One region of the Streptomyces sp. NRRL S-1813 genome, then DNA from elsewhere that is predicted to be linked to it. Evidence: riboswitches for the same ligand, from Rfam matches in the RefSeq annotation. Region 1 holds a riboswitch; the other holds the start of a gene.
The links. A riboswitch is a leader RNA that binds a small molecule or an ion and turns the genes downstream of it on or off. The one in region 1 is predicted to bind ZMP and ZTP.

Region 1 (11,564 bases):
TACGGCTCAGCCGCGTCGACAGCAGCACCGTCGAGAACCTGGCCGGATGGCTGACGACGGTCGTGTCGCGGGTGTGCCTCGACATGCTGCGTTCCCGGACCTCACGACGGGAGGAGCCGGTCGGGCAGCACGTGCCCGATCCGGTTCAGGACGCCGGTGACGGGAGCGGCCCGGAACCGGAAGCCTTGCTGGTCGACTCTGTCGGCCGCGCACTGCTCGTGGTGCTGGACACCCTGGCCCCCGCCGAGCGGGTCGCGTTCGTACTGCACGACATGTTCGCCGTGCCGTTCGACCGGATCGCTCCCCTCGTGGAGCGCTCACCGGTGACCACGAAGAAGCTCGCCAGCCGCGCGCGCCACAAGGTCCAAGGCACCCCCGCAGTTCCCGCCGCCGACCTCGCCCGGCAACGGAAGGTGGTCGACGCCTTTCTCGCCGCCTCGCGCGGCGGCGACCTCGATGCGCTGCTGGCGGTGCTCGCCCCCGACGTCGTGCGCCGCGCCGACCCCGCCGCCCTGCCGCCGGGTGCGGCGACAGAGGTCCGCGGCGCGCACTCCGTGGCCGAGGGGACCCTTGTCTTCGGGCGGAGGTCACGGTTCGCGGCACCGGCGCTCGTGAACGGGACCGTGGGGATCGTCGTGGCCCCGCGTGGACGGCTGCTCCTCGCCCTCACCCTCACCGTCGAGGGCGAAAAGGTCACCGAGTACGAGGTGATCGCCGACCCCGCCCGGCTTCGGCAGCTCGACCTGGCCGTCCTCGACGCCTGACCGGCCGACACGGCCCGCAGGGCGCGAGGGTCCGGGCCAGGCCCGGATTTCCGGTCAGGACGAGTCGGCCGACCCCGCGCCGTCCCGCTTCAGATTCGTCACTTTCTGGGGCAGCGGCCCCGCCCCGTCGGCGAGCGGGGGAGTGGAGCCGGGAGTGCTGGTCCCTTGCTTGAGGCTGTCGAGAATGGCCAGCCCCTGGCCGACGATGCCGGAGGCGATCTCGTTCACCCCGTCGGTGCCGTTGAGGACGGTCAGCCGGGAGCCGGAGAGGCCCTCGGCCGCGGCCTTGGCGAGTGCGGGGAGGTTCTCGATGGTGCGGTTGGCGGCGATCAGCTCCTGGTTGCCGTCCCGCAGGGAGCCCGCGAGGGCGGTGTTCGCATCGGCCCGTGCCTGGGCGACGGCCCGCTCGGTGTAGGCGCGGGCATCCGCCTCGAAGCGGACCTGGTCACGCTGTGCCTCGGCCAGCGTGCGCAGCCGGTAGGCCTCGGCGTCCGCCGGGCGGCGCACCTCGGCCTCCAGCCGCTGGGCGGCGAGTGAGGCCTGCCGCTGGGCCAGCGAGGTCTGCTCCTCGATGACCTCCTGCGAGGCCCTGGCCTGCGACAGCGGACCGGCCTGTGCGGCGCGGGCGTTGTACTGCTCGGTCTCGGCGAGGAACCCGGCCCGCTTGATCGCGGTGTCCCGCTCGTACTCGGCCTTGAGCGCCGCCGCCTGCTGTTCCCGCTCGGTGGCTTCCTGGTCGGCCTTGGCCTGTGCGATCCGGGCCGCGCTGGCGACCGCCGCGGCATGCGGGGCGGCGAGATTGGTGATGTAGCCGGAGGTGTCGGCGATCTCCTGGATCTGGAGGGCGTCGACGACGATGCCGAGCTTCTCCATCTCGGAGTGGCTGCCCTCCTTGACCTCCTGGGCGACCCGGTCCCGCTCCCGGATGATCTGCTCGACGGTCAGCCCGCCGACGATCGACCGCAGGTGACCGGCGAAGATCCGGCCCACCAGCTCCTCCATCGTGGTCTGCTCGTCCAGGAACCGCCGCGCGGCGTTGGCGATCGAGGTCTGGTCGTCACCGACCTTGAAGACGGCGACTGCCCGGACTCCGATCCGGATGCCCTGCTGGGTGACGCAGTCCTCGGAGATCTCCGCCTCCCGCAGCGACAGCGCCAGCACGCTCGCCTTCTGCTTGACGGGCATGACCCAGCAGCCATGACCCGTGACGATACGGAATTGGGCGTCCCCGGTCCGGCGCTTCGAGCCGGAGATCAACAGCGCCTCGTTCGGCGCAGGAACATGCCAGAACAACATCGGAAGGCTCCTGGTCCGGTGGAACCGGCCTCGGTCGGTGCGGGGACGGCTGCGGTTGACGGAACGCTCACGTGGCCGGCCACGGTCCTCCGGGCGGCCGCTCACGCGGGCAACGGCGCGACGATCACCGACCGCGCCGAGGTGTGGTCCACCACGATGACCTGTGTATGGCGGCTGATGGGCTCGCGGGACCAGGCGGCGAAGGCCTCGCTCCCGCCGCGTACGGGCAGCAACACCTCGCCCGGACCGTCGGTCGGGATCGAAACGGTCACCCGCCCGATCACCCCGATCGGGCTGAAGTCCGTCTCATCCGTCGCGCTCACCCGGGCTCCGTCGCTGGTCAAAGCCGCTGCCGGCGCACGAGCCGGGCAGCGGGACATCCTCGACAACTCCACGGTACTCCGGCCGGGGCGACGCTTCAGGCCGCCGGCCGGGGAGCCTTCGGCGTCACCGGTTTCAGGCGTCGAGACGGGCGGTACGGGCCGCCGGGACGGACTTTCTCGGCGGCAGTACATCGGGCGCACGATGGGGCCGGAGGGCCGTGAGGGCGGTCTCGGTCTCCTCCATCAGCGCGCGGTAGGAGACCAGTCGCTGCCACTCCGGATCGGCGACCCCGGGCACAGTGGCGGCGCGCGCCGTCCACTGCTTCACCAGCCCGGCGTACACCGGTGTCTGCCTGATGATCTCCGAGGTGATCCACCGCGGCATGTGCCCGGGGCGCGGGAGGGGGGTCTGTCCGTGACCTGCGACGGTGCCGGAAGAGGGGTCGCTCATGGCCGTAGAAACGATTCTTCCTCGCTGGAGTCACTGCGTATTTTTGCAGCGGCCCGTACTGATGCCGTGGAGGCAAGGGCATATCTCTCTCGAATATCACCTTATGCAGTGATCTATAGCTGGGAAGCGGTCCAATCCGGGCGAGGAAACGTTGTCGCAGTCATGGAACCGAGGGAGTTGTGGGAGCGCCATGCCGTACTCGCACAGGCGTTTTGCAGCAGCGATGACGAGGTCCGCCGTACGCAGGGACTCCTTGACGAGGCCGAGGCCCGCCGCTCGCGGACCCTGGCCGCCTTCGCCGTGACCGTGGGCAGCGACGCGGTGGTGGCGGAGCTGCTCGGCCTGGAAGAGCGCGAAGTGCGCCTGGCCCGCCGCACGGTGGGCAAGGAAGACGCCCGCGCGGTTGCCCAGAGCCTGCTCGCCCAGGCCCCGCGCGAGCAGCCCCCGGCCCAGCAGGCCGCCACGCACCCGGCCACGCCCCCCGCGCAGCAGCCCGCACCCCCCACGCCCCTCGCGACCCATGCCACGGCCCCGCCAACGGCGGCCCCGGCCCCCGCCCCCCAGCTCACCGAGCCCGCCTGGGCCCCCGCCCTGGACGCGGTCCTGATGAGCAGCTGGCACAACGGAGTTGACCTCACCGCCCTCGCCGCCGAACTGGGTCTCGATGTCCGGCTCCTTGTCGCACGCGCCCAACAGCTGTCCGCCGAAAGCCGTCCGGCCCAGCAGGCCCCACCGGACCGCACGGGCCGGCACCGCCGGATGGTCAATCTCCCGCCCTCCCCACCGGCCGAGAGCGCCCATCCGGCCTGGCGCGAGCGGCCGCCGCAGTCCCCACGGGAGCCGTACGAGCAGGAGCCCTGGAAGCAGCAGCCGTACCAGAACTACCCGGACCAGCAGGAGTATCAGGACTACCGGGTGTACGAGGAGCATTCACAGCAGCACCAACATCACGGGCACCACCCACACCAGCACCCGCACCAACACCAAGCACCGCACCAGCAGTATCAACAGCCCCCTCATCCCACGTGGGATGCCAATGCCATCACCGCCGCCCAGCACGACTGGGACGGCATCCTCAGCCAGTGGGAGGCCACCACCTCCACCACTCCGCCCCTCTCCGCACCTGGTCAGGGAGGTGTGTGAGGGGCCCGGTCCCGCGGGCCGCCGAGGTGCACGACGAGCGCCGTGACGCCGATGCCCGACGCCGCCCCCAGGAGTCTTCCGGCGTCGATTACAGTGGGCGGCGGGCCGTGACTGGCGCTTGGGTGGAGTACCACCGGGGAGCGGCTCGGCCACTTCTGGCCGGTGCCGCGCGCCTGGGCGATCCGACGCGACGCTCAGGAGTACTCCATGTCCGAGACCGCCCGCCTCATGGACGGCAGCGCACTGGCCCGCCGCATCGTCGAACAGGCCGCGGAACGCGCGGCGGACCTCACCCGGCAGACCGGAACGTCCCCGTGCCTGGCAACCGTACTGGTGGGCGACGACCCCGCCTCGGTGACGTACGTCCGCATGAAGCGCACCCGTTGCGAGAAGGCCGGGATCCGCTCCCGGCACATCGCGCTCCCCGCCGCCACCACGACCGCGGAGCTGGTCGACACGATCACCGCGCTGTCCCACGACCCCGACGTGCACGGCATCCTTCTCCAGCACCCGGCCGGCCCGCACATCGACGAGCGCGCCGCCTTCGAGGCCATCGCCCCCGAGAAGGACGTCGACGGCGTCACCTGCCACTCCTTCGCCGCGATGAGCTTCGGCCTGGACGGCTTCGCCTCCTGCACGCCCGGCGGCATCCTCCGCCTCCTGGATCACTACGACGTCGACCTGGCCGGCAAGCATGCCGTCGTGGTCGGCCGCAGCGCGATTCTCGGCAAGCCCGTCGGGATGCTGCTGCTCGCCCGCAACGCCACCGTCACCTACTGCCACTCCCGCACCACCGACCTCGCGTCGATCACCAAGGAGGCCGATGTCCTGGTCGCCGCAGTGGGGCGGCCCCGCTTCCTGCACGGCGAGCACCTCAAGCCCGGAGCCGTGGTGATCGATGCCGGCTCCAACCCCGGCAACATCGGTGACGTGGACTTCGACTCGGCGCGCACCCGCGCCTCCCTGATCACCCCGGTCCCCGGCGGCGTCGGCCCGATGACCATCGCCACCCTGCTCACCCAGACCGTCGATGCCGCCACCGCCCAGCTGAAGGCGGTCTGACCGCCACGCGCCCACGTTGCTTTTCTTCCCACGTTTTTGGCTGTCCCGCAACGGCGACAAACACCATGGCGGGACAGCCGAAAACGTGGGCAAGGCCACATACGTGGGGCGAAGATCAGGCCGTGGCCGCCTGAGCGCGGCCGATTTCGCGGCGGAGGCGCATGAAAGGGCGCGGACGGTTGAGGGCCAGCGCCGCGGTCACGCGTCCGTCGCGTTCGTAGCAGGCGAGGAAGCTGCGGTCGTCGGGGGAGCCTTCGACGATGCGCGGGGTGTCCGTGGGCAGTCGCCGGCCGGCGAACTGGAGGCGTACGCCGTACTGGTCGGACCAGAAGTACGGCAGGTTCCGGTGGGTCGCGACGGTGCTGCCGGCCAGCAGGTTCTGCGCGGCGACGGCGGCCTGTTCGGTGGCGCTGGTCCAGTGTTCGGCGCGGGTGCCGTTCACCCTGGCGACGTCGCCGACGGCCACGACGGCGGGCAGCGGGGTGGCGCAGCCCGCGTCGCACAGCACCCCGTCGTCGAGCGGGAGTCCGGAGTCCGCCAGCCAGGCGGCGTTGGGGCGTACGCCGATGCCGATGACGACCACCTCGGCGGGGAGCAGCCGGCCGTCGGCCAGTTCGACCCCGGTGACGCGGTTCTCGGTGCCGCCGCTGTGCAGCCGGGCGACACCGGTCCCGGTGAGCAGGGTGACGCCGTGGTCCGCATGGAGAGCGGAGCAGATCCCGGCCATCGTGTCGCCGAGTTGGGGGACGAGGGGGAGCGGGGCGGCCTCGACCACGGTGACGTCGTGGCCGAGGGCGGCGCAGGACGAGGCGACCTCGGCACCGATGAAGCCGCCGCCGATCACCACCACCCTGACCGGGCCCGAGGCCAGCTCCGCGCGCAGCGCCTGGGCGTCGTCGAGGGTGCGCAGGGTGTGGGCTCCGGTGGGTGCCGGGCCGGGGAGGAGGCGCGGAGTGGCGCCGGTGGCGATGACCACGCCGTCGGTGGTCAGGGACCGGCCACCATCGAGGAGCACGGTGCGTCCGCCGGTGTCGAGTCCGGTGGCCCGGGTGCCCAGCAGCCATTCGGCGTCCAGCTCGGCGATCTCCTCGGCGTCGGCCAGGGCCAGTTGACCCTGGTCGGCGGTGGCGCCGGTGAGGAAGTCCTTGGACAGCGGCGGCCTGTCGTAGGGGCCGTGGCACTCGTCCCCGACGATCACCAGGCGTCCGTCGAACCCTTGGGAGCGCAGGGCCCGCGCGGCGTACAGGCCGGCCAGCGAGGCCCCGATGACAGCGACCGACTTCATGCGGCGTTGCCCTCCTCGGCGGCGTGGTGGACGTAGATCATGCCGTTGTCGACGGTCACGGGGTGGGTGCGCACGGCCCGCCGGGCGGGCAGGCAGGTCGGCGCTCCGGTGCGGAGATCGAACGAGGCGGCGTGCAGGGGGCATTCGACCAGGCAGCCTTCCAGCCAGCCGTCCGACAGTGAGGCGTCCTGGTGGGTGCAGGTGTCGTCGATGGCGTACAGCTGTCCGTCGGTGTGGAAGACGGCGATCGGCGGTGCGGTGTCGATGCGTACGGACTCGCCTGTCGGCAGGTCGGCGAGAGGGCAGACAGGAATCACGGGACCCCCCTGTTACTGATCGGTATCATCGAGTTTCGCGGTGCGCACGATGAAGCGCTATGCGCAACAGAATCCCGATGGGGAGCGGATGCGTCAAGGGATCCCCGGAATTGCCGGACCGTCGCATCCCGCGCGACGGATCGGTGATCGGGGTGCCGGTGTGCCGGCGCCCGCCCGCCGGCCGGACGAGGGGCGGCTGCCCGGGGGCGCCAGGTGCGCGGCTGTCGCGGCCGAGGGGCTGTCGCGGCGGCTGGGATACGCCTGTTGACCTGGTGGCAGGCGGGAAAATGGAGGCGCCGCTGGAGCGGGGGGATTTGACTCCGGAGCTGTGCCCAGGGGCGTAACGAGTCCTTTACCAAGAGTCGGCCCGTACCTCTTGACGGTGCCGATCCGGCGTTCCCACTATGTCTCTCATCGCGCAACCAGTCGTGCAGTGCGCAACACTGAGGGGTAGGGCATGCCACACGAAGTCCATGCCGTCGTCGCGGCGAAACAAGGCGCGCCGGTCGAGCTTCAGACGATTCTGGTGCCGGATCCCGGCCCGGGAGAAGTGCTCGTCGCCGTGCAGGCCTGCGGTGTCTGCCATACCGATCTGCACTACCGGGACGGTGCGGTCAACGACGAATTCCCTTTTCTGCTCGGCCATGAGGCGGCCGGTGTCATCGAGTCCGTCGGCCCCGGCGTCACCGGCCTTGCCCCTGGTGACTACGTGGTCCTCGCCTGGCGGGCGCCCTGCGGCAACTGCCGCTCCTGTCGTCGCGGACGGCCGTGGTACTGCTTCGACTCGGGCAACGCCACCCAGCCGATGACCCTGCGGGACGGCACTCCGCTCGCCGCCGCGCTCGGCATCGGGGCGTTCGCCGAGAAGACCCTGGTCGCCGCCGGGCAGGCGGTCAAGGTGGACCCCAACGCCCGCCCCGAAGCCGCCGGTCTGATCGGCTGCGGAGTGATGGCGGGGTACGGCGCTGCCGTGCACACCGGGGCGGTGGGCAGCGGTGACACCGTCGCCGTCATCGGCTGCGGCGGGGTCGGCAATGCGGCGATCGCCGGTGCCTCGATCGCCGGAGCCCGCCGGATCATCGCGGTCGACATCGACGACCGGAAGCTGGACGGTGCCACCCGCTTCGGTGCCACCCACACCGTCAACTCCCGTGGTACGGACCCCATCGAGGCGGTCCGGGGACTCACCGGCGGTCATGGCGCCGATGTGGTGATCGACGCGGTCGGCCGCCCCGAGACCTACCGGCAGGGCTTCTACATGCGCGACCTCGCCGGGACCCTGGTCCAGGTCGGCGTCCCCGAACCGGACATGCGCATCGAGCTGCCGCTCATCGACCTCTTCTCGCGCGGCGGCGCCCTGAAGTCCTCCTGGTACGGCGACTGCCTGCCCAGCCGCGACTTCCCCGTACTCATCGACCGTTACCTCAGCGGACGGCTCGACCTCGACGGATTTGTCACCGAGACGATCGCCCTGGACGAGGTGGAATCCGCATTCGACAAGATGCGCGACGGCCGGGTACTGCGCTCCGTCGTGCTCCTGTAACGGCGTCACCCACAGTCGGCCACCCGACCAGCAGGAGGAGGGTCATGTCCCGCACGCCCGCAAACAGTTCCCGTGTGGTTGTCATCGGTGCCGGCATCGTCGGCTGTTCGCTCGCCGACGAGCTGACCGCCCGCGGCTGGACCGAGGTCACCGTCCTCGAACAGGGCCCGCTGCCGGCCCCCGGCGGCTCCACCTCGCACGCACCCGGCCTGGTCTTCCAGACCGGCCCGTCCAAGACCATGACGGAGTTCGCCGCCTACACCGTCCGGAAGTTCAGCTCCCTGGAGGTGGACGGGCTGCCCTGCTTCCACCCGGTCGGCGGCCTGGAGGTCGCCACCACCGAGGCCCGCTGGGCCGATCTGCACCGCAAGGCCGGACTTGCCGCCTCCTGGGGCGTACGCGGTGAACTGCTCACCCCGCAGCAGTGCAAGCAGCTCTGGCCGATGCTGGACGAGACCAAGCTCCACGGCGGCTTCCACACCGCCGACGACGGCCTGGCCCGCGCGGTGCTCGCCTGCCGCGCGCAGATCGCACGGGCCGAGAGCCGCGGCGCCCGCTTCCTGGAGCGGCACACCGTCACCGGAATCGAGCAGGAGGACGGCCGCGTCACCGGCGTCGTCACCGACCGCGGCACCTTCCCCGCCGACCATGTCGTCTCGGCCGCCGGCTTCTGGGGCCCGGTGATCGGAGCGATGGCCGGGGTGGACGTACCGCTGCTGCCGCTGGCCCACCAGTACGCGACCACCGAGCCGCTGCCCGAGCTCGACGGCGTCAACGATTCCCGTATGGAGGCGAGCAAGCCGATCCTGCGCTTCCAGGACCGCGACCTCTACTTCCGCGAGCACACCGACCGGATCGGCATCGGCTCCTACGCCCACCGTCCGATGCCCGTCGACCCCTTCACCCTTCCCGCCTTCGACGAGGCTCCCGTCATGCCGTCCTCGCTGCCCTTCACCGAGGACGACTTCGCACCGAGCTGGCAGGACAGTGTCGGACTGCTGCCCGCGCTGGGCGCCTCGCGGGTGTCCGAGGGCTTCAACGGTGTCTTCTCCTTCACCCCCGACGGGATGCCGGTCCTCGGCGAGTCCCGTGCACTGCGGGGATTCTGGCTGGCCGAGGCGGTCTGGGTCACCCACTCCGCGGGCGTCGCCAAGGCCGTCGCAGAATGGATGACGGACGGCCGGCCCGCGACCGACATCCACGAATGCGACCTCTACCGCTTCGAGGACGCCCAGCGCTCGCCCGCCTATATCGCCGACCGCGGCGCCCAGAGCTTCATCGAGGTCTATGACGTCATCCACCCGCTACAGCCCATGGAGCAGCCGCGGCCGCTGCGCACCAGCCCCTTCTACGCGCGGCAGCAGGAGCTCGGCGCGTACTTCCTGGAGGGCGGTGGCTGGGAGCGCCCGCACTGGTACGAGGCCAACGCCCCGCTCGCGGAGGGGCTCCGGCTCCCCGAGCGTGACGCCTGGTCGGCGCGCTACTGGTCGCCGATCGCCGCCGCCGAAGCCAGGGCCACCCGCGAAAAGGTCGCCCTGTACGACATGACCCCGCTGCGCAGGCTGGAGGTCACCGGGCCCGGCGCCCTCGCCTTCCTCCAGCGCATGACCAGCAACAATCTCGCCAAGAAGCCGGGCGCGGTCACCTACACCCTGCTCCTGGACGAGACCGGCGGCATCCGCTCCGACCTCACCGTCGCCCGGCTTGCCCCGGACCGCTTCCAGGTCGGCGCCAACAGCGGATCCGACCTCGACTGGCTGCTGAGGCACGCCCCGGACGAGGGGGTCCAGGTCCGTGACATCACCTCCGGCACCTGCTGCATCGGCGTCTGGGGCCCGCTCGCCCGCGACCTGGTCCAGCCGCTCACCCGCGACGACTTCTCCCACCAGGCCTTCGGCTACTTCAAGGCCAGGCACACCTACCTCGGTCATGTACCGGTCACCGCGATGCGCCTCAGTTACGTCGGGGAACTCGGCTGGGAGCTGTACACCACGGCCGATATGGGGCTGCGGCTGTGGGACACGCTCTGGGAGGCGGGCCGGGAGCACGGGGTGATCGCCGCCGGGCGCAGCGCCTTCAACAGCCTTCGCCTGGAGAAGGGTTACCGCGCCTGGGGCCATGACATGACCACCGAGCACAACCCGTACGAGGCCGGCGTCGGCTTCGCCGTCCGCCCCGCCAAGGGCGATTTCCTCGGCCGCGACGCACTGGAGGGCCGAAGCGAGGGGACCGCGGCGCGCAAGCTCAGCTGCCTCACCCTCGACGACCCCGATGCCGTCGTCCTCGGCAAGGAACCGGTCCACGTCGACGGCCGGCCGGCCGGCTACGTCACCTCCGCCGCCTACGGCTACACCCTCGGCCGGGGCATCGCCTACGCCTGGCTGCCGGCCGCCGCGGCGGCCCCCGGTACCGCCGTGCACATCGAGTACTTCGGTGAGAAGATCCCCGCGACCGTCGCCCAAGAGCCCCTCTTCGATCCGCAGATGGAGCGTATCCGCAGGTAGGCCGGTCCGTGACCCCGTGACCCCGTGATCCGCTCCCCGCCCTCCGTACGCAGAAGGAGCAACCGCATGGCTCCCACCTACGACGTCATCGTCCTCGGCCTCGGCGGCATGGGCAGCGCCGCCGCCCACCACCTCGCCGCCCGCGGTGCCCGGGTCCTGGGCCTGGAGAAGTTCGGCCCGGTGCACAACCGGGGCTCCAGCCACGGCGGTTCCCGTATCACCCGGCAGTCCTACTTCGAGGACCCCGCCTACGTACCGCTGCTGCTGCGCTCCTACGAGCTGTACGAGAAGCTGGAGCGGGACAGCGGCCGGGAGATCGCCACCCTCTGCGGCGGGGTGATGATCGGCCGCCCCGACAGCCGCACCGTCCGCGGCAGCCTGGAATCCGCCCGCCGGTGGGACCTCCCGCACGAGATGCTCGACCCCAAGGAGATCCGCCGCCGCTTCCCGACGCTCACCCCCGCCGAGGACGAGGTCGCGCTGTACGAGGCACGGGCGGGCCTGGTCCGGCCGGAGTACACCGTCGCCGCACATGTCCAGCTCGCCACCCAGGACGGCGCCGAGCTGCACTTCGAGGAGCCGGTCACCCGCTGGGAGGAGCTGCCCGGCGGCGCCGGGGTCCGCGTCCACACTCCCGAGAACACCTACACCGCGGGGCAGTTGGTGATCTGCCCGGGAGCCTGGGCGCCCCAGCTGCTCACCGACCTGGGTGTGCCGTTCACCATCGAACGGCAGGTCATGTACTGGTTCGCCCCCGACGGCGGCACCGCGCCCTTCGTCCCCGAGCGGCACCCGATCTACATCTGGGAGGACGCGCAGGGCGTCCAGGTCTACGGCTTCCCGTCGATCGACGGCCCCGACGGCGGCGCGAAGGTC
Region 2 (11,564 bases), on a different contig from region 1:
GGGACGCCGGCCGACTGCGGCCCGAAGGGGTACTCCCGCTCCAGGCGCCACACCTCGTCCTGGCCCTGCTCGTAGAGCGCGAAGCCGCCGATCGTCCACGTCGCGCAGAAGTCCCTGAGCCCGTTCTGGGCGCGGTCCATGGCCTCTTCGCCGATGCCGTGGGCGACGGTCACATGCGGGTGGTACGGGAACTGGAGCTCGCGTGCGCAGGGGCCGGAGGCGGCGCGGATGCGGGCCTGGAGGGCGGTGCAGCCGGCCACGCCCTCGGCGACCTTGACGAAGACCACCGGGGAGAGCGGCCGGAAGGTCCCGGTGCCTTCCAGGCGCAGCGGGAAGGGGCGGCAGCCGGCCGCGACCTCGGCGAGGTGGCGCTCGATGGCGGGCAGCGCGTCGGCACGGACCTGCGTCGGCGGGAGGAGGGTGATGTGCGTGGGGATGCCGGGTGCGGCGGGATCCCCGAAGCCCTCGCGCTTCCTCTGGAGGAAGCTTCCGTATGGCTCCGGGACCGCGATCGAAACGCCCAGCGTTACGGTCCCCACTGTGTTCTCCCTCCTGACGCCTGTGCGGCGCGCTTGCGCACCCTCTTAGTGTGCCGGGTACGCGCCCTTCGCGGGGAGCGTCCTCGGTCCTCTTGTGAGCAGACAGATGAGCCCCCACGGGTGGGGGCCCTTGCTCTGTGCGGTCCGCGCGGCCGGTACCGGCCCGCCGGGCGGGCGCTCCCGACCGTGCGCGGACGGTCGGGTCAGTGCTTGGCCGGCAGCAATCCGAGCCGGTCATAGGTGGTGGCGAGGGTCTCCGCCGCCACCGCACGGGCCTTCTCCGCGCCCTTGGCCAGGATCGAGTCCAGCGTCTCGGGGTCGTCCAGATATTCCTGCGTACGGTCCCGGAACGGTGTGACGAAATCGACCATCACCTGGGCGAGATCCGTCTTGAGAGCGCCGTACATCTTGCCCTCGTACTTCTGCTCCAGCTCCGCGATCGTGGTGCCGGTGAGGGTGGAGTAGATGGTGAGGAGGTTGGAGACGCCGGGCTTGTTCTCGGCGTCGTAGCGGATCACGGTGTCGGTGTCCGTGACCGCGCTCTTGACCTTCTTCGCGGAGACCTTCGGCTCGTCGAGGAGGTTGATCAGGCCCTTGGCGCTGGCGGCCGACTTGCTCATCTTGGCCGACGGGTCCTGGAGGTCGTAGATCTTGGCCGTCTCCTTGAGGATGTACGGCGCCGGCATCGTGAACGTCTCGCCGTAGCGGCCGTTGAAGCGCTCGGCGAGGTCGCGGGTCAGCTCGATGTGCTGGCGCTGGTCCTCGCCGACCGGGACCTGGTGGGCCTGGTAGAGCAGGATGTCGGCGATCTGGAGGATCGGGTACGTGAACAGGCCGACGGAGGTGCGGTCGGCGCCCTGCTTGGCGGACTTGTCCTTGAACTGGGTCATCCGGGACGCCTCGCCGAAGCCGGTGAGGCAGTTCATGACCCAGCCGAGCTGGGCGTGCTCGGGCACATGGCTCTGGACGAAGAGCGTGCAGCGCTCCGGGTCGAGGCCGGCGGCCAGCAGCTGGGCGGCCGCGATCCGGGTGTTGTTGCGCAGTTCCGCCGGGTCCTGCGGCACGGTGATCGCATGGAGGTCGACCACCATGTAGAAGGCGTCGTGGGACTCCTGGAGGGCCACCCACTGGCGCACCGCACCGAGGTAATTGCCGAGGTGGAAGGAGCCGGCGGTGGGCTGAATGCCGGAGAGCACACGCGGACGTTCAAGAGCCATGCCATCGATTGTCTCAGGTCCGCAAGGGGCAGCGGCGCACGGTGGCGGAAGGCGGGAAGGGGCCGCGTTCCGGCGGCGCGTGGGGCGCGGGTACGGACGGAGCCCGAGGCCCGGCGGCGGCCTGTTCGGGGCGGCCGGGAGCTGGAATCGTGGCCCCCAGTGGCTCCGTGCGGACCGGGCGGCGGGGGCGTACGGAGCGCGCACCGGCCGTGCGGGTGCCCCGCGGGCGTGGTCCGCGCGCTGAGGGCCCGTGCACCGCACCGGATCTTTGCCCCCGATCTGTGAGGACCGCCGATGACCGACGCCCGCCGTACCGCGCCCCCGAGCGGCACCGCCGCTCCCGCACCCGCCGACCGGGCGCCGCAGCCGCTCGCCCCCGGCGGCGCCGGCCGGGCCGCTGCCGACGCGCTGCTGCGGGAGGCCGGGGCGGTGGTCCCCGTACTGCTGCCCGGGGAGGTTCCCGCGGTCGCCGTCACCCGCCACGAGGTGCTGCGCGAGGTCCTCGCGCACCCCGAAGTCGCCAAGAACGCCTGCCACTTCGCCGCTCTGCACGACGGCACCGTGTCACCGGGCTGGCCGCTCACCACCTTCGCCACCGTCGACGGCATGACGACCGCCGACGGGGCCGACCACCGGCGGCTGCGCGGCCTGGTGACCAAGGTGTTCACCGCGCGGCGGGTGGCGGCGCTGCGGCCCCAGGTGGTGGAGCTGACGGCCGGGCTGCTGGACGGGCTGCCGGACGCCGCGGCGGCGGACGGCACGGTGGATCTGCGGCGGCACTTCGCCTATCCCCTGCCGATGAGCGTGATCTGCGAACTGCTGGGCGTGGACGCGGCGTTGCGCGACCGGCTGCACGCGCTGTCGAACCTGATCGTGAGCACGACCGGCGCGGCGGACGAGGCGGGGGCCGCCCACCGGGAGATCATCGCCGTCCTCACCCAGGTCGCCGAGGCCCGGCGGGCGGACCCGGGCGACGATCTGACCAGCGCGCTGCTCGCCGCCCAGGAGGAGGACGGCGACCGGCTGAGCGCACGGGAGCTGGTCGGCACCCTGCTGCTGATGATCATCGCGGGGCACGAGACCACGCTCAATCTGATCACCAACGCGGTCCGGGCCCTGTGCACCGACCGCGCCCAGCTGGAGCTGGTGCGGAACGGGCGGGCCACCTGGGACGACGTGGTCGAGGAGACGCTGCGCTACGACAGCCCCGTCGCCCACTTCCCGTTCCGCTATCCGGTCCGGGACCTGGAGATCGGCGGCACGCTCGTCCCCCGCGGCACCGCGATGCTGGCCTCCTACTCCGCGGCCGGCCGGGACCCGGAGGCGTACGGCCCCGACGCGGACCGGTTCGACGTCACCCGGCGGCCCGCCGCCCGGCATCTCTCCTTCGGCCACGGGCCGCACTACTGTCTGGGCGCGCCGCTGGCCCGGCTGGAGGCGACCGTCGCCCTGGAGGCGCTCTTCGCCCGCTATCCGGCGCTGGATCTCGCCGTCCCGGACGCGGAGCTGCCGGCGCACCCGAGCTTCATCGGCAACAGCACCCACGTCCTGCCGGTCCGGCTCACCGGCTGAACGACGGCCGGTGAGCCGGGCGCCCGGGAGCCGCGGACCTCAGTCCGTCGGCAGCCCCGGCGCCGGGTAGCCGGCCATCAGTTCCGCGACCTCGCCGCGGATCGCCGCCAGCGCCTCCTCGTCCCCCTTCGCCGCGGCCTGGACGCTGCGGTCGATCCACTCGGCGACCTGCGGCATCCGGTCCGTGCCCAGTCCGCGGGAGGTGAGGGACGGGGTGCCGATGCGGATACCGGAGGGGTCGAAGGGCTTACGCGGGTCGAAGGGGACGGTGTTGTAGTTGACGACGATGCCGGCCCGGTCCAGTGCCTTCGCGGCGACCTTGCCCGGGACGCCCTTCGAGGTGAGGTCGATCAGCACCAGGTGGTTGTCGGTGCCGCCGGAGACCAGGTCGTAGCCGCGGGCCAGCAACGCCTCGGCGAGCGCCTTGGCATTGGCGACGACGGCGTGCGCGTAGTCGCGGAAGGACGGGGCGGCCGCCTCGTGCAGGGCGACGGCGATGGCGGCGGTGGTGTGGTTGTGCGGGCCGCCCTGGAGACCGGGGAAGACGGCCTTGTCGACGGCCTTGGCGTGGCTCGCCCGGGACATCAGCATGGCGCCGCGCGGGCCGCGCAGGGTCTTGTGGGTGGTGGTGGAGATGACGTCCGCGTGCGGCACGGGCGAGGGGTGGGCGCCGCCCGCGATCAGACCGGCGATGTGGGCGATGTCGGCGACGAGTACGGCGTCGACCTCGCGGGCGATCTCGCCGAAGGCGGCGAAGTCGATGGTGCGCGGGACGGCGGTACCGCCACAGAAAATGATCTTCGGGCGTTCCTTGCGGGCGAGGTCGCGCACCTCGTCGAAGTCGATCAGCGCGCTGTCCGGGCGTACGCCGTACTGCACGCCGCGGAACCATGTACCGGTCGCCGAGACGCCCCAGCCGTGCGTGAGGTGTCCGCCCATCGGCAGCGCCATGCCCAGCACGGTGTCGCCGGGCTCGGCGAAGGCGAGGTAGGCGGCGAGGTTGGCGGGCGAGCCGGAGTACGGCTGGACGTTGGCGTGCTCCACGCCGAAGACGGCCTTGGCGCGCTCGACGGCCAGCGTCTCGACGCGGTCGATGTTCTGCTGGCCTTCGTAGTAGCGACGGCCCGCGTACCCCTCGCTGTACTTGTTCTGGAGGACGGTGCCGGTGGCTTCCAGGACGGCGGCGGAGACGTAGTTCTCGCTGGGGATCAGTCGCAGCGTGTCGGCCTGGAGCTGCTCCTCGGCGCCGACCAGCGCGGCCAGTTCGGGGTCGGCGGCGCTCAGCGCGGGATGGGAAAGGGGCAGTGACATGGCGTTCCTCCGGGGCGGTCGATCGGTTCTTCCGGTCGGTCCCGGGGTGCCCAGGCGGGGCGGCACCTCGTGGTGGTTGCCGCACACCGCTTCCTCGAGGTTGCTTCCCCGTACGCCAGTCGCGGTGCGCACCGCAGAGTCTAGAGCCTGTCGCCATATCCCCGTCTGCCTTGCGGGCGGACGGGGGACACCCCACGCTCCCTGTCCGGCGGATCCGGCGGATCTTCGCAGGCCCACCCCGGAGCGAGCGCAACAATGGAGGGGGACGCGGCACCGTCCGCGCCCCAACGGCCTACCGAACGGAGTCACCGGTGACGTCCACGGAACGCAGCATCGCCGCCGCCGAAGCCCACAGCGCGCACAACTACCACCCGCTGCCCGTCGTCGTGGCCACCGCCGAGGGTGCCTGGGTGACGGATGTGGAGGGCCGTCGCTATCTGGACATGCTCGCCGGGTACTCCGCGCTGAACTTCGGACACGGCAACCGCCGGCTGCTCGACGCGGCCAAGGCCCAGCTGGAACGGGTCACCCTCACCTCGCGTGCCTTCCACCACGACCGGTTCGCCGACTTCTGTACCCAGCTGGCCGCGCTGTGCGGGATGGAGCTGGTGCTCCCGATGAACACCGGCGCCGAGGCGGTCGAGACAGCGGTGAAGACGGCCCGTAAGTGGGGCTACAAGGTCAAGGGCGTCCCCGACGGCCAGGCGAAGATCATCGTCGCGGACAACAACTTCCACGGCCGGACGACCACCATCGTCTCCTTCTCCACGGACCCCGAGGCCCGCGCCGACTTCGGCCCGTACACCCCCGGTTTCGAGAGCGTCCCGTACGGCGATCTGGCCGCGCTGGAGGCCGCCGTCGACGCCGACACGGTCGCGGTGCTGCTGGAGCCGATCCAGGGCGAGGCGGGGGTGCTGGTGCCGCCGCCGGGTTATCTGGCGGGCGTGCGGGAGCTGACCCGCAGCCGGAACGTGCTGTTCATCGCCGACGAGATCCAGTCGGGGCTGGGCCGTACCGGGCGGACCTTCGCCTGCGAGCACGAGGACGTGGTGCCCGACATGTACGTGCTGGGCAAGGCGCTGGGCGGCGGGGTGGTGCCGGTGTCCGCGGTGGTGTCCTCCCGTGAGGTACTGGGTGTGTACGCGCCGGGCGAGCACGGCTCGACCTTCGGCGGGAACCCGCTCGCCTGCGCGGTGGCGCTGGAGGTGCTGGCGATGCTGCGGACCGGCGAGTTCCAGCAGCAGGCCGTGGAGCTGGGCGAGCATCTGCACAGCGAGCTGGGGCTGCTGGTGGGCGGCGGCGCGGTGGACGCGGTGCGCGGCCGCGGACTGTGGGCCGGTGTGGACATCAACCCGTCACGCGGCACCGGGCGGGAGATCTCCGAGCAGCTGATGGCGCGCGGGGTGCTGGCCAAGGACACCCACGGCGCCACGATCCGGCTCGCGCCGCCGCTGGTGATCAGCAAGGAGGACCTGGACTGGGGCCTCGACCAGCTGCGGGGCGTGCTGGAGGCATAGAGGGTGGCTCCCCCTAGGGGCGGGCCGGCCCCTGTTCCTTCGCCTCTCCCCGCCGCGCCTCTTCCCCGCCGTCGGCCGGTCAGGGCTGGTCGCGAGCGGCGGCGACGATCCCGTCGAGCTCTTCGCGGTCCCAGGTGAACGACCCGTCGGCCAGCGAGGCGAGGATGCCGTTCACCCATTCCAGTTCGGCATGGGTGACCGCGCGCAGGTATTCGCTCTCGATCAGGGCCACGCGCGGGAGCGCCCGGCCCCCGGCCTCGGTGGCGAGTTCGGCGTCGAGTTCGGTGCGGCGCCGGGCGAGGTGTTCGCGTCGCCGGTCCAGCAGGCCGTGGGCGGCTTGCGGGGTGAGCAGCGGCAGGAAGGACAGGGCGGCGGGGAACTCCGGGTACTCGTTGCGGGGGGTGGACAGCATGTCGGCCAGCCACTGGAGAGCGGCGTCCCGCCCCGCCTCGGTGAGGCGGTAGGTGGTGCGTTCGGGGTAGCGCTCGTCGCGCTCGGTGCCACCGACGGCGATCAGTCCGGCGTCTTCCAGGCGGGCGATCGTGCGGTACAGGCCGGCGCGCTGGCCGACGTTGACGACCTGGTCCTTGCCCCACTGCTTGATCAGCCGCTGGATGCCGTAGGGGTGCAGGGGGCCTGCCTCCAGCAGGCCCAGGACCGCCAGGGCCAGGGGGGAGCGGCGGAATGTCGAGGTCACGGATTCACGATATCGCGAACTAACCGCTCCACAACTAGTTGCACTACACCTAGATGCCATGCAACTATCCAGCCCTTGGTCATTCCTCTCAGGGAAGGAACCAGAGGGCATGCACGTGATCATCATCGGCGCCGGTACCGGCGGACTCGCCCTGGCCCACGGCCTGAAGCGGGCCGGCATCAGCTGCGCCGTCTTCGAACGCGACCGCACCCGCGGCGACGGGCTCCAGGGCTACCGGGTGGGCATCGACCCCGATGGCAGCCGGGCACTCGGCCGTCTGCTGCCACCCGACCTGTTCGCCACCTTCGTGGCCACCTGCGCGCGTACCGGCGACCGCTTCACCCTGTTCACCGAGAAGTACAAGGAAGTCCTCTCGCTGACCGGCTTCGCCGAGCCCGGCGCGGACGGGGCGGGCGCCGAGCGGTCCGTGTCCCGTATGACCCTGCGGCAGGTCCTGCTGACCGGGCTGGAGGAGCAGGTCCGCTTCGGCAAGGTCTTCACCCGCTACGACAAGAACCCCGACGGCACGGTCACCGCACACTTCGAGGACGGCACCTCGGCCACCGGTGAGGTGCTGGTGGCCGCCGACGGCTCCCACTCCCGGGTCCGCCGCCAGTACCTGCCCCACGCCCCCCTGAACGACAGCGGCCTGATCGGAATCACCGGCAAGGTGCCCCTCACGGAAGCCACCCGCGAGCTGCTGACCCCCGAGGTCATCGACGGCGTCAACATGTTCCTCGCCCCCGGGGGCTACTCGCTGATCATCCACGTCATGCAGTTCCCGTGGGACGAACAGGGCCGGCCGCGCCAGGGCATCGGCGCGAGCGACACCGAACTGCTCCGCGCCTGGCCCGGCCTCCAGTTCGACAACACCCGCGACTACATCATGCTGGGCTTCGGCGGCGCGGCACGGAACCTGCCCCCCGACGTCCTCCGGATGAACGGCGAGCAGCTGCACGACCTCACGGTCGAGCTCACCCGCACCTGGGACGCCCGGCTGCGCAAGCTGGCCGAGCTGGCCGACCCGTCCACCTGCTTCCCCCTCAACATCCGCACCTCGGCCCCCATCGAGCAGTGGCCCACCAGCAACATCACCCTGGTCGGGGACGCCATCCACACCATGACGCCGGGCCGCGGAGTGGGAGCGAACACCGCGTTGCGCGACGCCGAACTGCTCTGCACCAAGCTGGTCTCGGTCCGTGACCGCGAAGCATCGCTGATACCGGCGATCCACGACTACGAGACCCAGATGATCCGCTACGGCTTCGAGGCGGTCGAGAAGTCCCTGGCGCAGATGCGCGGGAGCGATCCGGTCCACAAACCGGTCATCGGCCGCGCGGTGCTGGCCGGGATGCGCACCGGCATGCGGGTGGTCAACCACCTGCCCCCGCTCAAACGCCGGATGGCCGCCGCCGCACAGCGCTACCGCGGCCACGACCACGACGCACGGCAGCGCCCCCGCCAGCGAGGCCGCAGGCCGGACGGGCCGACGCACTGAGGCGCCGGCCCCCGGCTCAGCGGATCACATGCGGCAGAAAGCGGGCGTACTCATCGGTGACCGGCCCCGCCGACTCCCGGATGCCGAGCCCCGCCGACTCGTCCTCGACGACCCAGGCGCCGAGCACGACCCGATTGCCGTCGAAGTCCGGCAACGGCGCCAACTCCTGGTAGCAGCACGGGTCTTCGGGCCCCCGCAGCACCGGCTCGGCGCCCGGCTCGTGCAGGGTGACACCGGCACCCTCCCGGCCGAGCAGCGGCTTGGCGACGTAACCACGGGTGTGCGCCAGCTCGCGCGGGCCGTCCAGGTAGGCGGGCAGCAGGTTCGGGTGGCCGGGATACAGCTCCCAAAGGACCGCCAGCAGCGCCTTGTTGGAGAGCAGCATCTTCCAGGCGGGCTCGATCCAGAGGGTGGAGCCGGTGCCGCCCCCGTTGTCGAGGGTGTCCAGGACGTACGGGCCGAAGTCGTCGTCGGCCAGCCACTCCCACGGGTAGAGCTTGAAACAGGACCGCATGAAGCGCAGCCGCTGGTCGACGAAGCGGCCGGACAGCCGGTCCCAGCCGATGTCCTCCATCGAGATCGCGACCGTCTCCAGGCCCGCCTGCTGCGCCGTCTCCTCCAGGTAGGCGACGGTCATCAGATCCTCGCCGAGCTCGTCACCCGACGAGTGCGCGAAGTGCAGCGGCGCGCCCGGCGGCAGCAGCGGCGCCTGCCGCTTCCAGGCCGCCACCAGCCGCTCGTGCAGCGAGTTCCACTGGTCGGCGCCGGGAAAGCGCTCCTCCATCCAGAACCACTGCGGACTGGCCGCCTCCACCAGCGAGGTCGGCGTATCGGCGTTGTACTCCAGCATCTTGGCCGGGCCGCTGCCGTCGTAGCGCAGATCGAACCGCCCGTAGAGGGAAGGGAGTTCCTCCCGGCGCCGCCAGGACTCGGCGACCAGACGGGCCAGCCGCGGGTCCTCGATGCCGAGGTCGGCGAAACGGTCCTGCTCGACGATGTGGTCGGCCGCGGCCAGGCACATGCCGTGCAGTTCCTCGACGGCCTCCTCCAGGGCCTCGACCTCGGGGAGGGTGAACTCGTAGTACGCGCTCTCGTCCCAGTACGGGCGCAGCGAGTCGTCCGGGTAGCGGGTCAGCGGGTAGATCAGGCCCTGCGCCTCGACGGTCCGCTGCCAGTCGGGGCGGGGCTCGATGGTGTGGCGTTCCATGGCGGTACCGCGTCCGCTCAGCCGCCGAAGGAGCCGTGGCGGCCGCCGCCCGAGCCGGAGCAGCCGAAGCCGCCGCGGTTGACGGCCGTGGCCTTGCTGAAGGTGCCGTCGTCGGCGTACTTGCCGCCGGCGTTGTCCGGGTCGTAGTACCACTGACCGTCGACGGGCTGCTTCGCCGTCCCGCCGCGGCCGGTCTTGCCGTATCCGCCGCTGCCGGACGTGCTGCTGCCGCTGGACGAACTGCCGCCTGCCGAGCAGTTCTTGGAGTCGACGATGCGGTAGCCCTTGAGCGTGTCGTAGCTGTTGCGGTCCACGCAGCGCTTGTCGGGCTCGGAGCCGCAGGACGTCAACGCGGCGGCCAGCGCCCCCATACCGCCCAGGATCACCGTGCTCGACCGCAGCCGCCGGCGTGCTTTGTCTGCCATACCTTGCCTTCCCCCGTGAACATCTGTTGGAGCGCAGCCAGCGTAGACGGCACCCGGGGGCCCGGCGCAATGAGGCGGCCTCCTCCTTCCGTGCCGCCGCCCCGCACGGGCAGCGGGGCACAGCACGACGCCGGGCCGCCCTCACTGGGGGGCCCGGCGCTGGTGCGCTGTACGGGAGGAAGGGACGGGTGGTTACACGACGGTCTGGGTGTCGGTGTCGCTGGAGGTGGTGAAGTTGGTGTCACCGGCGTAGGTCGCCGTGATGAGGTAGTTGCCGGCGGTCAGCGGGGTGCTGACCGCGGCGACGCCGGCGCCGTCGAGCGTTCCGGTGAGGGTGAAGGTGATCACGCCGTCGTTGACCACGAAGCTGACCGTCCCGGTCGGGACGCCGCTGCCCGGAGCCACCGCCGACACGAACGCGAGGATCGCGACCGTGTCGCCGGAGTTGGACGGGTCGGGGAACGAGGTGGCCGTGGTCGTCGTGGCTGCCTGGTTGACCGTCTGGGTGTCGGTGCCGCTGGAGGTGGTGAAGTCGGCGTCACCGCCGTAGGTCGCGGTGACGTTGTGGACGCCTGCGTCGAGCGTGCTGGTGGTGGCGGTGGCGACTCCGCCGGAGACGGTGCCGGTCAGCGTGCCGCCTCCGCCACCGTCGATGACGAAGGTGACCGTGCCGGTCACCGTGCCGGCGCCGGGTGAGACCGGCGCGACCGTGGCGGTGAAGGTCACCGACTGCCCGAACACCGACGGGTCGGGCGACGAGGTGACCGTGGTGGTCGTCGACGCCTGCGCCACCGTCTGGGTGTCGCTGCCGCTGGAGGTGGTGAAGTTGGCGTCACCGCTGTAGGTGGCCGTGACGGGGAAGGTGCCGGCGCCCAGCGCGGTGGTCGACGCGGTGGCCGTACCCCCGGAGAGGGTGGCGGTCAGCGTCGGGCCACCGGTGATCACGAACGTGACCGTCCCGGTCGGGGTACCTGCCCCCGGCGATACCGGTGCGACGGTGGCCGTGAAGGTCACCGACTGCCCCACCACCGACGGGTCAGGAGCCGAGGTGACCGTGGTGGTCGTCGACGCCTGCGCCACCGTCTGCGTGTCCGTGCCGGTGGAGGTGGCGAAGTTGGTGTCTCCGCTGTAGGTCGCGGTGACGGTGTACGCGCCGGCGGTCACCAGCCCGCTCGTGCTCACGCTGGTGGTGCCGCCGCTGAGCGTGCCCGTGAGGGTCACCGTGGTGACCCCGTCGGTGGCCACGAACGTGACCGTCCCCGTGGGGGTACCCACAGCCGGCGAGACCGGAGCCACGACGGCAGTGAAGGTCACCGACTGCCCCACCACCGACGGGTCGGGAGTCGACGAGACCGTGGTGGTCGTGGCCGCCTGGGTCACCGTCTGCGTGTCCGTGCCGGTGGAGGTGGTGAAGTTGGCGTCACCGCTGTAGGTCGCGGTGGCGGTGTACGTCCCCGCCGTGACCAGCCCGCTGGTGGTCACGCTGGTGGTGCCACCGCTGAGCGTCCCGGTCAGCGTCACCGTGGTGACCCCGTCGGTGACCAGGAACGTGACCGTCCCGGTGGGAGTACCCACACCTGG

Region 2: another riboswitch for ZMP and ZTP. It lies ahead of glyA (serine hydroxymethyltransferase); the one in region 1 lies ahead of IF67_RS0107665 (bifunctional 5,10-methylenetetrahydrofolate dehydrogenase/5,10-methenyltetrahydrofolate cyclohydrolase).

Annotation. Positions count from the first base shown of each region.
Region 1 covers NZ_JOHB01000003.1:113,461-125,024, reverse strand. The annotation lists gene IF67_RS0107690 (sigma-70 family RNA polymerase sigma factor) at 1-764, shown strand, start outside; gene IF67_RS0107685 (SPFH domain-containing protein) at 819-2,060, opposite strand; gene IF67_RS0107680 (hypothetical protein) at 2,162-2,383, opposite strand; gene IF67_RS40230 (hypothetical protein) at 2,517-2,834, opposite strand; gene IF67_RS40225 (hypothetical protein) at 2,997-3,977, shown strand; ZMP/ZTP riboswitch at 4,075-4,163, shown strand; gene IF67_RS0107665 (bifunctional 5,10-methylenetetrahydrofolate dehydrogenase/5,10-methenyltetrahydrofolate cyclohydrolase) at 4,185-5,039, shown strand; gene IF67_RS0107660 (NAD(P)/FAD-dependent oxidoreductase) at 5,155-6,324, opposite strand; gene IF67_RS0107655 (bifunctional 3-phenylpropionate/cinnamic acid dioxygenase ferredoxin subunit) at 6,321-6,641, opposite strand; gene IF67_RS0107650 (S-(hydroxymethyl)mycothiol dehydrogenase) at 7,099-8,184, shown strand; gene IF67_RS0107645 (GcvT family protein) at 8,229-10,688, shown strand; gene solA (N-methyl-L-tryptophan oxidase) at 10,755-11,564, shown strand, end outside.
Region 2 covers NZ_JOHB01000001.1:154,186-165,749, reverse strand. The annotation lists gene IF67_RS0100695 (2'-5' RNA ligase family protein) at 1-539, opposite strand, end outside; gene trpS (tryptophan--tRNA ligase) at 743-1,756, opposite strand; gene IF67_RS0100685 (cytochrome P450 family protein) at 2,051-3,328, shown strand; gene glyA (serine hydroxymethyltransferase) at 3,368-4,639, opposite strand; ZMP/ZTP riboswitch at 4,681-4,772, opposite strand; gene rocD (ornithine--oxo-acid transaminase) at 4,951-6,156, shown strand; gene IF67_RS0100670 (PadR family transcriptional regulator) at 6,236-6,853, opposite strand; gene IF67_RS0100665 (FAD-dependent oxidoreductase) at 6,963-8,351, shown strand; gene IF67_RS0100660 (glutathionylspermidine synthase family protein) at 8,368-9,558, opposite strand; gene IF67_RS0100655 (hypothetical protein) at 9,576-9,983, opposite strand; gene IF67_RS43540 (beta strand repeat-containing protein) at 10,176-11,564, opposite strand, start outside.